4 regions of the Mesorhizobium sp. WSM4813 genome follow, and region 2 is predicted to be linked to each of the others. Evidence: predicted binding sites of a transcription regulator. Region 2 holds the regulator's gene; each other region holds the start of a gene.
The links. Region 2 encodes LexA, which represses DNA repair genes until DNA is damaged. Its sites were predicted from a motif close to TGTTCNNNNTGTGTTCNG; they were not measured.
Positions count from the first base shown of each region.

Region 1: the regulator LexA is predicted to act here: its motif matches at 1,681-1,698, upstream of recA (recombinase RecA).
Region 3: the regulator LexA is predicted to act here: its motif matches at 2,249-2,266, upstream of parE (DNA topoisomerase IV subunit B).
Region 4: the regulator LexA is predicted to act here: its motif matches at 1,971-1,988, upstream of uvrA (excinuclease ABC subunit UvrA).

Region 1 is NZ_JBVVQU010000017.1:31,536-35,335, forward strand. It holds gene alaS (alanine--tRNA ligase) at 1-239, opposite strand, end outside; gene recA (recombinase RecA) at 460-1,557, opposite strand; gene AC0L25_RS12000 (carbohydrate kinase family protein) at 1,832-2,770, shown strand; gene AC0L25_RS12005 (TfoX/Sxy family protein) at 2,790-3,113, opposite strand; gene AC0L25_RS12010 (GFA family protein) at 3,204-3,701, shown strand.
Region 2 is NZ_JBVVQU010000039.1:9,280-13,079, forward strand. It holds gene moaC (cyclic pyranopterin monophosphate synthase MoaC) at 1-439, shown strand, start outside; gene AC0L25_RS21540 (molybdopterin molybdotransferase MoeA) at 439-1,644, shown strand; gene lexA (transcriptional repressor LexA) at 1,749-2,486, shown strand; partial or broken gene AC0L25_RS21550 (ComEC/Rec2 family competence protein) at 2,480-3,800, opposite strand, start outside.
Region 3 is NZ_JBVVQU010000012.1:29,131-32,930, reverse strand. It holds gene parE (DNA topoisomerase IV subunit B) at 127-2,178, opposite strand; gene gcvP (aminomethyl-transferring glycine dehydrogenase) at 2,414-3,800, opposite strand, start outside.
Region 4 is NZ_JBVVQU010000010.1:107,603-111,402, forward strand. It holds gene uvrA (excinuclease ABC subunit UvrA) at 1-1,822, opposite strand, end outside; gene AC0L25_RS08110 (hypothetical protein) at 2,472-2,873, opposite strand; gene AC0L25_RS08115 (ATP-dependent Clp protease proteolytic subunit) at 2,968-3,573, opposite strand; gene AC0L25_RS08120 (SRPBCC family protein) at 3,595-3,800, opposite strand, start outside.

The DNA of each region.
Region 1 (3,800 bases), on a different contig from region 2:
ACATTGTCGAGGTCGTTGTGCTTGCCGCCGGCGCGGACACTCTTCTGAGCGGTCGTGGCACGCGAATAGGGCCGCTTTTCCAGGCCGGTGAAGACGTTCTTGAACTGCACCATGCCGGCGTTGGTGAACATCAGCGTCGGGTCGTTGCGCGGCACCAGCGGGCTCGACGCGACGACCTCGTGACCCTCCTTGCGGAAATAGTCGAGGAATGTCGACCGGATCTCGTTCACGCCACTCATGAATAATACTGCCTTTTAGCTTTTAGAGAGAGCCGTCGGCCCGGCCGACGGCAAATGGACATGGCCTTTTAGCCGCCGCGTTGCACCCTGTCCAGAAACACGGAATTGGGCCAATTTGCGGGGCTTGCCGGGTCACTCGGCGCCCTCGCCGAAACGCAAACCGCCGGCGTAGGCCGGCGGTTCGAAACGCAACAATGCAGAACTCGATTACAGCCGAAGCCTACATGGCACCCGCTTCGTCCTCGAAACCATCGTCTCCGCCTTCGGAACCACCATTTTCGAGGAATTTCTCGGCGATCAGCCCGGCATTCTGCCGCAGCGCCAGCTCGATCTCGCGCGCCGTGTCGGGATTATCGCGCAGGAACAGTTTGGCATTCTCGCGGCCTTGGCCGAGACGCTGCGAATTGTAGGAGAACCAGGCGCCCGACTTCTCGACCACGCCGGCCTTGACGCCGAGGTCGACCAGCTCACCGGTCTTGGACACGCCCTCGCCATACATGATGTCGAATTCGACCACCTTGAAGGGCGGCGCCAGCTTGTTCTTGACCACCTTGACGCGGGTCTGGTTGCCGACGACCTCGTCGCGGTCCTTGACCGAGCCGATGCGGCGAATGTCGAGGCGCACCGAAGCGTAGAATTTCAGCGCGTTGCCGCCGGTCGTGGTCTCGGGCGAACCGAACATGACGCCGATCTTCATGCGGATCTGGTTGATGAAGATGACCATGGTGTTGGAGCGCGAGATCGAGGCGGTCAGCTTGCGCAGCGCCTGGCTCATGAGGCGGGCCTGCAGGCCGGGCAGCGAATCGCCCATTTCGCCCTCGATTTCGGCGCGCGGCGTCAGCGCCGCGACCGAATCGACCACCAGCACGTCGATGGCGCCGGAACGCACCAGCGTGTCGCAGATCTCCAGCGCCTGCTCGCCGGTGTCGGGCTGCGAAATCAGCAGGTTTTCGAGGTCGACGCCGAGCTTGCGGGCATAGACCGGATCGAGCGCGTGCTCAGCATCGACGAAGGCGCAGATGCCGCCCTTCTTCTGGGCCTCCGCCACAGTGTGCAGCGCCAGCGTCGTCTTGCCCGAGCTTTCCGGCCCGTAGATCTCGACGATGCGACCGCGCGGCAGGCCGCCGACGCCAAGCGCGATGTCGAGGCCAAGCGAACCGGTCGGCACCGTTTCGATCTCGACGACCTGCTCGTTTGCGCCGAGCCGCATGATCGAGCCCTTGCCGAAGGCACGCTCGATTTGCGACAGCGCCGCATCCAGAGCCTTTGATTTATCCACTGCTTTGTCCTCTACAAGCCGCAAAGAATTCTGAGCCATGATACATCACCCCTTGGTCGTCAATGAAGGCCGGACAATCCGTAATCCTTATTAATTTGTACCTTTTTTGTTCTCATCTGGCAAGAGGATACAAGCCATTGAAAAACAAAAGGTATGCTATTTTGTTCTTTTTTTGTTTCGCGCTTTCACCCCAGGATGTATCCCGTTTCCCCCGCAGGATCGTGCTGGCATCTTCCGAATCGCGCCTCCGGTTGCCGGGTTCCGCGGGACAACCTAGTCTCCACCCGGCAACAGCAAAGGTCATCTCGCCGGCATGATGAAGTCGCCGACAATCCTGGCCGTTGGCGGCGCCTATATACACCGGCGCGGCCAGGTTTCGGGCGCCTTCGTGCCGGCGGCGTCAAATCCCGGCACGATGCGCGAGGCTGTCGGCGGTGCCGTCTTCAACGCGCTGCGCAGCGCCGTGCGCCGCGGCGTCTCCGGTTCGCTGCTTTCGGTGCGCGGCGGCGATGTTCTGGCCGATACGGTCTCGCGCGCCATCACTGCGGCCGGTATTGCCGATCTGTCCGTGGTGTTCCTCGATCGCACAACGCCGAGCAATACGGTGCTGGTCGACGGCGACGGCGGGCTGATCGTCGGCCTTGCCGACATGGCGCTCTATGACCTGGCGCTTCCCAAGCAAATCCGCCGTGCCAAGGTGCGCGAGGCGATCAGCACCGCCGATGCGGTCCTGTGCGATGCCAACCTGCCGTCGACGGCGCTGGAGCGGCTGGTGGCGCTTGCGGCCGGCAAGCCGGTCTTCGCCCTCGCCGCTTCACCAGACAAGGCGGTGCGGCTCGCGCCGGTGCTCGGCAGTCTGGCGATGGTCTTCATGAACCGGCATGAGGCCTTCGCACTCGCCGATGTCGGTATCGACACGGCGGAGCGAGATATCATCGACTGCCTGAGGCGCGCCGGCCTCAAAGGCGGCGTGGTGACGGCGGATGACGGTCCGGTGCTGGGTTTCGACAAAGCCGGCGCCTTCTCGATCCTGCCGCCAAGAAAGGTCGCGGACGGTGCCGCCGATGCGCTGGCGGGCGCAACGGTCGCCGCCCTGCTGCGCGGCCTGACGCTGCGCGCGGCGCTGCGTCACGGCGTTGCCGCAGCAATGCTCGCGATCGAAAGTGCCGGGCTTGTGCCGGTCTTAACGGCGGCAGACTTTGCCGACGCGCTGGCCCTTGTGCCCGAGCCGCAGAAAATTGGCATGAGATGATGACCAGCGGAGAGGCAGCCTATTTGCCGGCCCGCAGCCCCGCCTCGTAGGCCCGGCGTGCCCAGATCGCCATTTCATCCGGATCATCGAAAGCACTGTCGGGAATGCTCCAATACGGCATGGACACTAGCTTGCCGTGCCGCGATCCCGTATAGGTCCATTGCCGGCAGCCGGCGGCCTCGAATTCTGGCGTGCTTTCCGCGTCGGCCTTCAGCATCAATTCGCCACGCACCACGATGGCGACGATAACGCCGTCAAAATAGATGCCCTTGCCACCGAACATCTTGCGAATGCTGACCGGGCCGAGGCCTTCGAAAAGTTCGGCAATGCGTTCATTGTCCATGCCGCGATCATGTCACCCGGATTTCCCCTTGTCATCGCCGCAACCGGCACCATCCTGACAAGTTGAAAGCCAATTTCGTCGGAGTTTTTCATGCCGCTTCTGCTCAAAGGGTCCTGCCGGTGCAATGCTGTCCGCTTCGAGGTGGAAAGCCACACGCCGGTGCCGTTCATGCTCTGCTACTGCTCGATCTGCCGCAAGCAGCAGGGCGGCGGTGGCTTTGCCATCAATCTCGGCGCCGATTTCGAGACGCTGAAAATCAAGGGCAAGCGCAATCTTGGCGTCTACCAAGCCGAGATCGAGGACGACGAGCATCCGCAATGCGAGATCTCGTCAGGCGAGCGGAATTTTTGCCGGAAATGCGGATCGGCACTCTGGCTCTACGATCCGACCTGGCCGGAGTTGGTCCACCCCTTCGCCTCGGCGATCGACACAGACCTGCCGAAACCGCCTGAAAAGGTGCACCTCATGCTGAAATACAAGGCGAACTGGGTCGAGCCCGAGATCGGCAAGGACGACAAGACCTTCGACGTCTATCCCGAGGAATCGATCGCCGACTGGCACAAGCGGACGGGAATGTGGGTGGATTAGCATTTCTTCGCCCCGTTTACGGGGAGAAGATGCCGGCAGGCAGATGAGGGGGGCGCAAACATCACAGAAGCCGGCTCTGCCCCTCATCCGGCCCTTCGG
Region 2 (3,800 bases):
CGACAAGGCGGAGACGGCCCGCACGGCGATCGCCGAGGGTCTTGTCTCGATGCTGCCAGAGACACTCAAAATGATCCTCGACGGCGATGCCAAGAAGGGCGACGTGCTTGGCACGGCGCGCATCGCCGGCATCATGGCGGCCAAGAGGACGCATGAGCTGATCCCGCTCTGCCATCCGCTGCTGTTGACCAAGATATCCGTTGACATCGAACCGGACGCGACGCTGCCCGGCCTGAAGGTCACGGCGCTGGCCCGCGTCACCGGCAAGACCGGCGTCGAGATGGAGGCGCTGACCGCCGTCTCGGTCGCTTGCCTCACCATCTACGATATGGCCAAGGCGGTCGATCGCGCCATGGTGATCTCCGGCATCAGGCTGGTGGAAAAGACCGGCGGCAAATCCGGCGACTACAAGGTAGGCGCCCAAGAGGCAGGCCGATAATGGCGCTGCTTCCGGTCGCCGAGGCGCTCGAGCGCCTGCTTGAAGATGCTGCGCCCTCGCAAGCTGAAAGCGTCGCCCTGATGGACGCCGCCGACCGCGTGCTGGCGGAGCCGCTCATAGCACTTCGCACCCAGCCGCCGTTCAACGCGTCCGCCATGGACGGATTTGCCGCGCGGGCCGAGGATGTCGCGTCCGTGCCCGCAAGGCTTTCGGTGATCGGCATGGCGCCGGCCGGACGCGGCTTTGCCGGAACAGTCGGCCCGGCGCAGGCCGTGCGCATCTTCACCGGCGCGCCGCTTCCTGCAGGCGCTGACACCATTGTCATCCAGGAGAATGTCCGCGATCTCGGCGGCGGCAGCATCGAAGTGACCGCGTCGACGGTTGAAGGCCGCAACATCCGCCGCCTCGGGCTCGATTTCTCGAAGGGCGACGTGCTGCTGGAGAAAGGCCGCCTGCTTGATCCGGCGGCATTGTCGCTGGCGGCGTCGGCCAACCACCCGCAGGTCAGCGTGGTGAAACGGCCGCTGGTCGCCATCATCGCCACCGGCGATGAATTGCTGCCGCCGGGCAGCGACCTTGGCCCCGACCAGATCATATCGTCCAATGCCTATGGCGTCGCCGCCGCGGCCCGCTCGGTCGGTACCAGCGCACTCGATCTCGGCATCGCCCCCGACCGCAAGGAGGCGATCGCCACGCTGGTGAAGCAAGCAGTCGACGCAGGCGCCGACGTCATTGTCACGCTGGGCGGCGCCTCTGTCGGCGACCATGACCTGGTCCATGACGTGCTGACCGGTGAAGGCATGACGCTCGATTTCTGGAAAATCGCCATGCGGCCCGGCAAGCCGCTGATGTTCGGGCGGCTGGGTGACATCCGCTGCATCGGCCTGCCTGGCAATCCGGTGGCGAGCCTAGTCTGCACACAGCTCTTTCTGAAGCCGCTGCTTGCGCGGCTCGGCGGCCGCGCCTTCCGGCAGGACATGCGTCAGGCGCGGCTCGGCGCTGCCATGCCGGCCAACGATCTCAGGCAGGACTATGTACGCGCCGTGGTGAGCGAAGAATCCGGCACGCTGCTGGCGACCCCGTTCGGCATCCAGGATTCCTCGATGCTCAAAATGCTGGCCGACGCCAACGGGCTGATCGTACGCGAGCCATTCGCTCCCCCTGCCACAACGGGCGTCGCCTGCAGCGTGCTGATGCTACGCTGAACAAAACGTCAACACATTCATTAAACTTTAAACGGTTGCGGAACACAAATGGAACAGATAGTGTTTGTTCTGGGTTTGTTTTTCTGATTCTGTTGGGGGTCGCGATGCTGACACGCAAACAACATGAACTGCTGATGTTCATCCACGAGCGGCTGAAGGAAAGCGGCATTCCGCCCTCGTTCGACGAGATGAAGGAAGCGCTCGACCTCGCCTCGAAGTCGGGGATCCATCGGCTGATCACGGCGCTGGAGGAGCGCGGTTTCATTCGCCGCCTGCCCAACCGCGCCCGCGCGCTGGAGGTGCTGCGTCTGCCCGATTCGATCGCGCCCGGCCTCAATGCGGCGCGCAAATTCTCACCGAGCGTCATTCAGGGCAGCCTTGGGCAGGGCAGCCTCGGGCGACAGATCAAGCCGGCGCCTTCACGCATGCCTGCGGCCGGCAATGATGACGACGGCGTTGCCACCGTCTCCATTCCAGTGATGGGCCGCATCGCTGCCGGTGTGCCGATCGACGCCATCCAGCACCAGACGCATTCGATCTCGGTACCACCGGACATGATCACCGGCGGCACGCACTACGCGCTGGAGGTCAAGGGTGATTCGATGATCGAGGCCGGTATTTTCGACGGCGACACGGTCATCATTCGCAACGCCGACACCGCCCAGCCTGGCGAGATCATCGTCGCCTTGGTCGACGAGGAGGAAGCGACGCTGAAGCGGTTCCGCCGCAAGGGCGCCTCGATCGCACTTGAAGCCGCCAATCCGGCCTACGAGACGCGTATCTTCGGGCCGGACCGGGTCAAGGTGCAAGGCAAGCTCGTCGGACTAATCCGGCGTTACTGAACGGCAGGCTTTTTGGGTTTCTCGGCCCTGCGGTATGGCGGCAGGCCCCTCGCCTCGCGCGAAAATCTCCGATGCTCATGCCAGGGCCTATAGGGCTGTCTGACGGCAAAACGGATTTCTGCGCGCGTCGTCGCCGATAGCGGATCGAAGAAGACGGCGGCACTGCCCATGCGAGCGAGCTGCCGTTTGGTGACGACGAGAACCAGCGGATTGCGGCAGGGATTATAATAGGCTGTGGCATCGTCGATGACGATCAGATCCGCAAAGGCACAGGCTGGCCGCGCGGTTTTACGGTTGTCGGCGAGCGCGATGATCGCGCCGGACGGATGCCGGGCGAGGCACAGGCCGGCAGTGCAGTAAAAGGGCGCTCCCGGCGGCAGGTCGGCCGGGTCGGCGATGTCCAACCGTACGTCTCCTTTTTCGAATGTCTCGGGCTCGACAATGATCGCTGAAACCAGCGCATGTTTCCAGTTGTCGGTGGTGAATTCGTTCGAACGCACCCGGTTGACGGCAAGTTCGCCGCCGCCGATCGGTAGCGCAACCAGATGCGCATCCTCCGAGATCAGCACGTCGGGGGTGCGCGTCTCGGAAATCGTCAGCAAGCCGGCGAGCGCAAAGGGAAGAGCGGCAAGGCGCAACCATGTCGTTGCCATCGTGGCGATGACCAGGGCGACCGTCACCAGCAGAACCGACTGCAACGAGATCAGCCCGACTGCATCGACCGGCGACCGCACGGAGATCCATCCCGATATTGCAATCATGGCCGTCAATCCCTTGCCCATCATGTAGAGGAAAGGGCCATCGAAGCCGAAAGGCAATGCCAAGGCGCTGACGACGGCCAGGAACATGACGACCGTGACGATCGGCATGACGGCCAGATTGGCGAACAAGCTGAGCGGCGAGACGCGCTGGAAGTGCCAGATGGCGAAGAGCGCGGTGGCGCTGCCGGCAATGATACAGGTCATTGCGATGGTACCTGTCCCAGCGGCGAGTTTCCGCGTGACGAAAACGACCGGTGACCGTCGCTGTGGCGGCGCCGTGGCCTTGTCGGCACGGTAGTCGGACCAGCCGGCATAGGCGCCCACGAGAGCAGCGGTCGCGGCGAAGGACATCTGGAAGCTTGGGCCGACCACCTCGTGCGGCGACACGACGATGACGGCGATGGCAGAAATCGCCAGATTGCGCATGGTGAGCGCCGCCCGATCGAACAGCACGGCGACAAGCATTACCGCCAGCATGATGAGCTGCGTTCGGCCGCGACCACGATGCCGGAAAAAATGAGATAGGCAGCGATGGAAACGAGTGCGGCGGCAG
Region 3 (3,800 bases), on a different contig from region 2:
CGCTTTCAGCGCTGCTTGACACGACAAAGCATCACAGGCGTTGCCTCGCTTCGCACGGTGATGCCAGCCACATACTGCCTTGCAACAGTGACGGTCGCCGTTTGCGGTTCGCCGAACAGAAGACGCTCAGATGTCCAGCACTTCCGTCTCGGCGAATTCCGCACGTTCCTGGATGAAGCGGAAGCGGGCTTCCGGTTTGGTGCCCATCAGCGCGTCGACCGCATCCTTGGTCGCCGCCTCGGCGTCGATCACATCGACCCTGAGCAGCGTGCGCTTCCTCGGGTCCATGGTGGTTTCCTTGAGCTGGGCGGCCATCATTTCGCCCAGGCCCTTGAAGCGGCCGATTTCGACCTTGCCGCGCCCGGTGAACTCGGTCCGCAGAAGTTCGTCCTTGTGCGCATCGTCGCGGGCATAGGCGACCTTGCCGCCTTGCCGGATCGAGTAGAGCGGCGGCACCGCCAGATAGAGATGGCCGTCGCGGACCAGGCTCGGCATCTCCTGATAGAAGAAGGTGATCAGCAACGAGGCGATGTGGGCGCCGTCGACGTCGGCGTCGGTCATGATGATGACCCGGTCGTAGCGCAGATCCTGATCGCGGTATTTCGAGCGCGTGCCACAACCAAGCGCCTGGATCAGGTCGGAAATCTGCTGGTTGCCGGCAAGCTTGTCGTTGCCGGCGCTGGCGACGTTGAGGATCTTGCCGCGCAGCGGCAGCACTGCCTGGCTGGCGCGGTCGCGCGCCTGTTTCGCCGAGCCACCGGCCGAATCGCCCTCGACGATGAAAAGCTCGGCGCCGGCAGCGGCATTCTGCGTGCAGTCGGCGAGCTTGCCGGGCAGCCGCAGCTTGCGCACCGCGCTCTTGCGCGAGACTTCCTTTTCCTGGCGGCGGCGCACCCGTTCGTCGGCACGCGCGATCACCCATTCGAGCAGCTTCGAAGCTTCCTGCGGGTTGTCGGCCAGCCAGTGATCGAAGGGGTCTCGGATGGCGGTCTCGACGATCCTGATCGCCTCGATCGTCGCCAGCCTGTCCTTGGTCTGGCCGACGAATTCCGGCTCGCGGATGAACACCGACAGCATGCCCGCCGCCGAGATCATGACGTCTTCAGAGGTGACGATCGAAGCACGCTTGTTGCCGACCAGATCGGCATAGGCGCGTAGGCCGCGCGTCAAAACGTTGCGGAAGCCGGCCTCGTGCGTGCCGCCTTCGCCGGTCGGGATGGTGTTGCAGTAGGAATTGAGGAACCCGTCGCCGCCGAACCAGGTCACTGCCCATTCGAGCGAGCCGTGGCCGCCTTGCCTGTCGCTCTTGCCGGCGAAGATTTCGCGGGTGACCTGGAATTCGTCGCCGAGCGAGGCTTTCAGATAGTCCTTGAGGCCACCGGGAAAATGGAACTCGGCCTTGGCCGGCGTCGTGTCCTTCTCCTTGATCAGCGAGGGGTCGCAGGTCCAGCGGATTTCGACGCCGCCGAACAGATAGGCCTTCGAGCGCGTCATGCGGTAGAGCCGCGCCGGCTCGAATGCCGCACCCTTGCCGAAGATCTGCTCGTCGGGATGGAAGCGTATCTTGGTGCCGCGCCGGTTATGCACCTCGCCGAGCTGCTCCAGGCCGGTCACCGGAACGCCGCGCGAAAAACGCTGGCGATAGAGCTGGCGCCCGCGCGCGACTTCGACCTCGAGATGGTCCGACAGCGCGTTGACGACGGAGACGCCGACCCCGTGCAGGCCGCCTGAGGTTTCGTAGACCTTGCTGTCGAACTTGCCGCCCGAATGCAACGTGGTCATGATGACTTCGAGCGCCGGCTTCTTGAATTTCGGATGCGGATCGACCGGAATGCCGCGGCCATTGTCGGTCACGGCCAGATATCCATCGGCCGAAAGCTCGACATCGATGAAGGTCGCGTGGCCGGCGACCGCCTCGTCCATCGCGTTGTCGATGACCTCGGCGAACAAATGGTGCATCGCCTTGTCGTCGGTGCCGCCGATATACATGCCGGGTCGCCGCCGCACCGGCTCCAGCCCTTCCAGAACCTCGATGTCGGCGGCACTGTAGCTCTCGCTGCTGTCGCGGGATGCCGGGCGCTTCGCCGCCTGCACCAGCGGGTCAGCCGGGCGCGCGGTTGCGCGAACCGGTTGCGGCTGCTTGTCCATAGTGCCGAAAAGATCGTTATTGTCGTCCATGCTGGTCCTGGATTCCGATGCTGCGAATCACCACCCGATACTGCCACGCTTTTTGCGGGCAGGCGACGGAGGTTCCTGTTACGTTCGAGGATAGAGCCTCTTACTGCAAAACCATCCGACAACCAAGCGGCGGAAATGGGTCGAAAACTCCGGCCTCCAGGGGGTTGCCGCATCGGCCACCCTCATTGCGTGTGCGCGGGAATGAGGGGGCAGTCTGCTTCGCAGTCGGCTGGTTCTACTCCGCCGCCCCCAGATACTCCGACAGCGGCGGGCAGGAGCAGACGAGGTTTCGGTCGCCGGCGACATTGTCGATGCGCGACACCGGCGGCCAGTATTTGGCTGATGTGTCGGCATCACCGGCCGGGTAGGCCGCCTCCAGCCGCGAATAGGGATGGGTCCACTGGCCGGCCAGCGCCTCGGCCGCGGTATGCGGCGCATTGACCAGCGGATTGTCGGCTAGGGGCCATTCGCCTTTCGCCACCTTGGCTGCCTCGCCCGATATCGCGGTCATCGCCTCGCAGAAGCGATCGAGTTCGCTCTTGGGCTCGGATTCGGTCGGCTCGATCATTAGCGTGCCGGCCACCGGAAACGACATGGTCGGTGCATGGAAACCATAATCGATCAGCCGCTTGGCGATATCGTCAACGCTGATGCCGGAGCTCTCCTTGAGCACGCGGGTGTCGAGGATGCACTCATGGGCGATGCGATCGTGCCTGCCCTTGTAGAGGAGCGGGAAGTGCGGTGCGAGCCGCGTCGCCACGTAGTTGGCGGAAACGATCGCCGTCTCGGTGGCCTGCTTGAGGCCGGAAGCGCCCATCATGCGGATATACATCCAGGTGATCGGCAGGATCGAAGCGCTGCCGAACGGTGCGGCCGACACGGCATGGCCCGAGCCTTCGGTGACGTGGCCGGGCAGATACGGCTTCAGATGCGCCTTGACGCCGATCGGGCCGACGCCGGGACCGCCGCCGCCATGCGGGATGCAAAAGGTCTTGTGCAGGTTCATGTGGCAGACGTCGGCGCCGATGTCGCCGGGGCGAGCGAGGCCGACCAAGGCGTTGAGGTTGGCGCCGTCGAAATAGACCTGGCCGCCGTGCTCGTGGATGAGGGCGCAGAGGTGGCGCGCGCCTTCCTCGTATACGCCATGCGTCGAGGGATAGGTGAACATAAGCGCGGCGAGATTCTTGGAATGCTCGTTGGCCTTGGCACTCATATCGTCCATGTCGATATTGCCGTCTTCCAAGCAACGCACGACGACGACGCTCATGCCGGCCATCGCCGCACTCGCCGGATTGGTGCCATGCGCGGATGACGGAATCAGGCAGACGGTGCGGTGGCCTTCGCCGCGCGAGCGGTGATAGCTGCGAATGGCGAGCAGCCCGGCATACTCGCCCTGGCTGCCGGCATTGGGCTGCAGGCTGACCGCATCGAAGCCGGTGATCTCCGACAGCCAGCCTTCCAGTTCGCCGACCATCGCGCGATAGCCCGCCGAATGCTCGGCCGGCGCGAATGGATGCAGATTGGCGACGCTTGGCCAGCTCACCGGTATCATCTCGGCGGCGGCGTTGAGCTTCATCGTGCAGGAGCCGAGCGGGATCATGGCGCGGTCGAGCGCCAGGTCC
Region 4 (3,800 bases), on a different contig from region 2:
AGGCGGGGCTCGCCATGATCTGCTGCGGCGTTCCCTGGGCGATGATGTGGCCGCCATGGATGCCCGCGGCCGGGCCGATATCGACGACGTAGTCGGCATGCAGGATGGCGTCCTCGTCATGCTCGACGACGATCACCGTGTTGCCGATGTCGCGCAGATGCTTGAGGGTGTCGAGCAGGCGCGCATTGTCGCGCTGGTGCAGGCCTATCGACGGCTCGTCCAGCACATAGAGCACGCCGGTCAGGCCGGAGCCGATCTGCGAGGCCAGGCGGATGCGCTGGCTCTCGCCGCCCGACAGCGTGCCGGAATTGCGCGACAGCGTCAGATAGTCGAGCCCGACGTCGTTGAGGAAGCGCAGCCGCTCGCGGATTTCCTTGAGCACACGCACCGCGATCTCGTTCTGCTTGTCGCTGAGCGAAGCGGGCAGCTCGGTGAACCATTGGTCGGCCTTGCGGATCGACAGCTCGGTGACCTCGCCGATGTGCTTGCCGGCAATCTTCACCGCAAGCGATTCCGGCTTCAGCCGGTAGCCGCGGCATGCCGGGCAAGGCGTGGCCGACATGAAGCGCTCGATCTCCTCGCGCATCCAGGCGGATTCGGTCTCCTTCCAGCGCCGTTCGAGATTGGGAATGACCCCTTCGAAGGTCTTCGTCGTCTTGTAGGAACGCAGCCCGTCATCGTACTGGAAAGTGACCTCGCGCTCGCCGGTGCCATGCAGGATGGCTTGCTTTGCCTCCTCGGTCAGATCCCGGAACTTGTCGCCGAGCTTGAACCCGTAGGCCTTGCCCAGCGCCTCAAGCGTCTGCACGTAATAAGGGGAGGTCGATTTCGCCCATGGGCTGACGGCGCCGGCACGCAGCGACAGGTTGTCGTCGGGCACGATCAAGCTGGCGTCGATGGCGCGCTGGCTGCCGAGGCCGTCGCAGGTCGGGCAGGCGCCGAACGGGTTGTTGAAGGAGAACAGCCGCGGCTCGATCTCGGGAATGGTGAAGCCGGACACCGGGCAGGCGAACTTTTCCGAGAACAGGATGCGCTCATGCGTCTCGTTCTTCGACTTGTTGACCGAATCCTCGCCGGTCTGGCTGGCGTCAAGTGGCCGGTCGGCGAATTCGGCCACCGCCAGCCCGTCGGCAAGCTTCAGCGCGGTTTCGATGGAATCGGCAAGCCGCGTCGCCAGATCGCCGCGAACGACGATGCGGTCGACGACGACGTCAAGGTCATGCTTGTACTTCTTGTCCAGCGCCGGCACGTCGGCGATTTCGTAAAAGACACCGTCGACCTTGACGCGCTGGAAGCCCTTTTTCTGCAGCTCCAGCAATTCCTTGCGGTACTCGCCTTTGCGGCCGCGCACCATCGGCGCCAGGATGAACAGCCGTGTGCCTTCCTCGACCGCCAGCACGCGGTCGACCATCTGCGACACGGTCTGGCTCTCGATCGGCAGGCCGGTTGCCGGCGAATAAGGGATGCCGACGCGCGCGAACAGCAGCCGCATGTAGTCGTAGATTTCGGTAACGGTGCCGACCGTCGAGCGCGGGTTTTTCGACGTGGTCTTCTGCTCGATTGAGATGGCCGGCGATAACCCGTCGATCTGGTCGACGTCAGGCTTCTGCATCATTTCGAGGAATTGCCGCGCATAGGCCGACAGGCTCTCGACATAGCGGCGCTGGCCCTCGGCATAGATGGTGTCGAAGGCGAGCGACGACTTGCCGGACCCCGACAGGCCGGTCATGACGATCAGGCTGTCTCGCGGCAGGTCGAGATCGACATTCTTCAGATTGTGTTCGCGCGCCCCGCGAATGGAAAGATATTTATGGTCGGCCATCGCCGGTCGCCGCCTCAGATCTGGAATCTCATGGGATGGCAGGTTGTCCCGGCCATCCCCTATGTAGGTAATTTCGTCACCTTTTCGAGAGACGCCACAACTCTCGACCAAAGCCTTTAACCGTCTTTCGCGCGGGCGAGCAAGCGCAAAGAACAAAGACCGAACACGCTCCTGACAAAAGCGTCTATGTAATCCACGGCCGCCGCGGCGCTGCTCAAAACGGATGCAAATTTCGGATTCGCCACACAAGCGATCACATTTTTTGTAATCGGCTATCCAACGGTTGACGTCTCAGCCTCAGGGGGGCAGACTCCAAACGTCACCGAAGCCGGCCGTCCCTCGATGGCCTCGCCACCCAAGGTGGCCTGCGAGACGCCGCGGGCTTTTGCGATATGTGCTTCGGACGACGCCAGTCGCAATGGACAGAAAAGGAGAGCAGAGGAATGACTCCACCGGACAGTCCCTTGAGGGTCCACGTGTCGCTGGAGCCGCGGCAGGCATAAGTGCCAGGGCCAGGCGTTTGCGCCGCCCGACAAACCGTGACCTGCCGATCCCATTAAAATCAGAGACTACTAGTCGGATCGTCGGTTGAACGCCGCGAAGCATCCGAAATCAAAAGCCGGCAGTGTACTCCCGGCAAGTTTGGATTTTAGATCCAAAAAAAGCCCCGACCGTTTGCGGAAGCAACGGCGGGGCTGTTCATTTCAGATGGCAAGCGCACGAGTGCCTTGAGATTTGTGGCAACGATGAAGGCCGGTGGACCTGTCCTACCGCCGGGGGCATTGATCGTGCCGGCGCCGACATCAAAAGTTATGCTGCCGGAAATCCTGACATCGGTATCGCCGATCTTGAACTGGCCGTTGCTGGGCACGGCATCGTCCGGTTCGGGAACCGGCTTGGCGACGCGAGAGTCGCCAGCCACGCTGGGCAGCGTGCCGTTCTGCGAAGGCGTTGAACTGTCTTCGGCGAACGCCGCGCTGGACATCACGGCGGCGACAGTAACACCAATGATCAGTCTGTTAAAACGCATGCGGGAATACTTGTCGAACATCGAGGGACCGTATCGCCGTAGCGCCCGAAGCCAGATCGGCTCGGTAAAACGGGCAAAAAACTCTCGTGGCCAATGCTGACGGCCGGCTGCCCTTTCACGCCGCCCTCTTACGGGTGTCAAAAACATGATCGACAAGCCCCCAGGTTTTTGCCTCCTCGGCGGTCATGAAATGGTCGCGGTCGAGCGTGCGTTCGACCTCTTCGAACGTGCGACCGCAGTGGTGCGCGTAAAGCTCGGTCATGCGCCGCTTGGTCCTGAGGATACCTTCGGCGTGGCGCTGGATGTCGGAGGCCTGGCCCTGGAAACCGCCTGACGGCTGGTGCAGCAGGATGCTGGTGTTGGGCAGCGCGATGCGCCGGCCCGGCGTGCCCGCCATCAGCAGGAACGAGGCCATCGAGGCGGCAAAGCCCATGCAGACGGTCGATACCGGACTGCTTATATACTGCATCGTGTCGTAGATGGCGAAACCGCTGGTCACCACGCCGCCCGGCGAGTTGATGTAGAGCGAAATCTCCTTATCGGGATTGTCGGATTCCAGCGACAGAAGCTGGGCACAGACCAGCGCCGACACATTGTCGTCGATCGAACCGTTGATGAAGACGATGCGCTCGCGCAGCAGCCGCGAAAAAATGTCGAAGGCGCGTTCGCCGCGGCTCGACTGCTCGATCACCATCGGCACCAGGTTGGCAAAACCGCTCATCGCTTTTCTCCGTTGTGCCGCTCAGGCCGCGCGCAGGAAGAGGCGAGGCGTGTTTGCGGCTATGATCTGTCTGTGGCCGTGTGCGTTGAGCGAGAGCCGGCAACCGGCGCCTGCAACCGCAGGCGTAGCTACTCGCGCAAATCCGCCGTGGACGATGCGCAGATGCGTGCCGCCCGACACGGTGCGGTCGAGCGTGAAGGTGACAATGCTATCCATCGGGTTGTCCA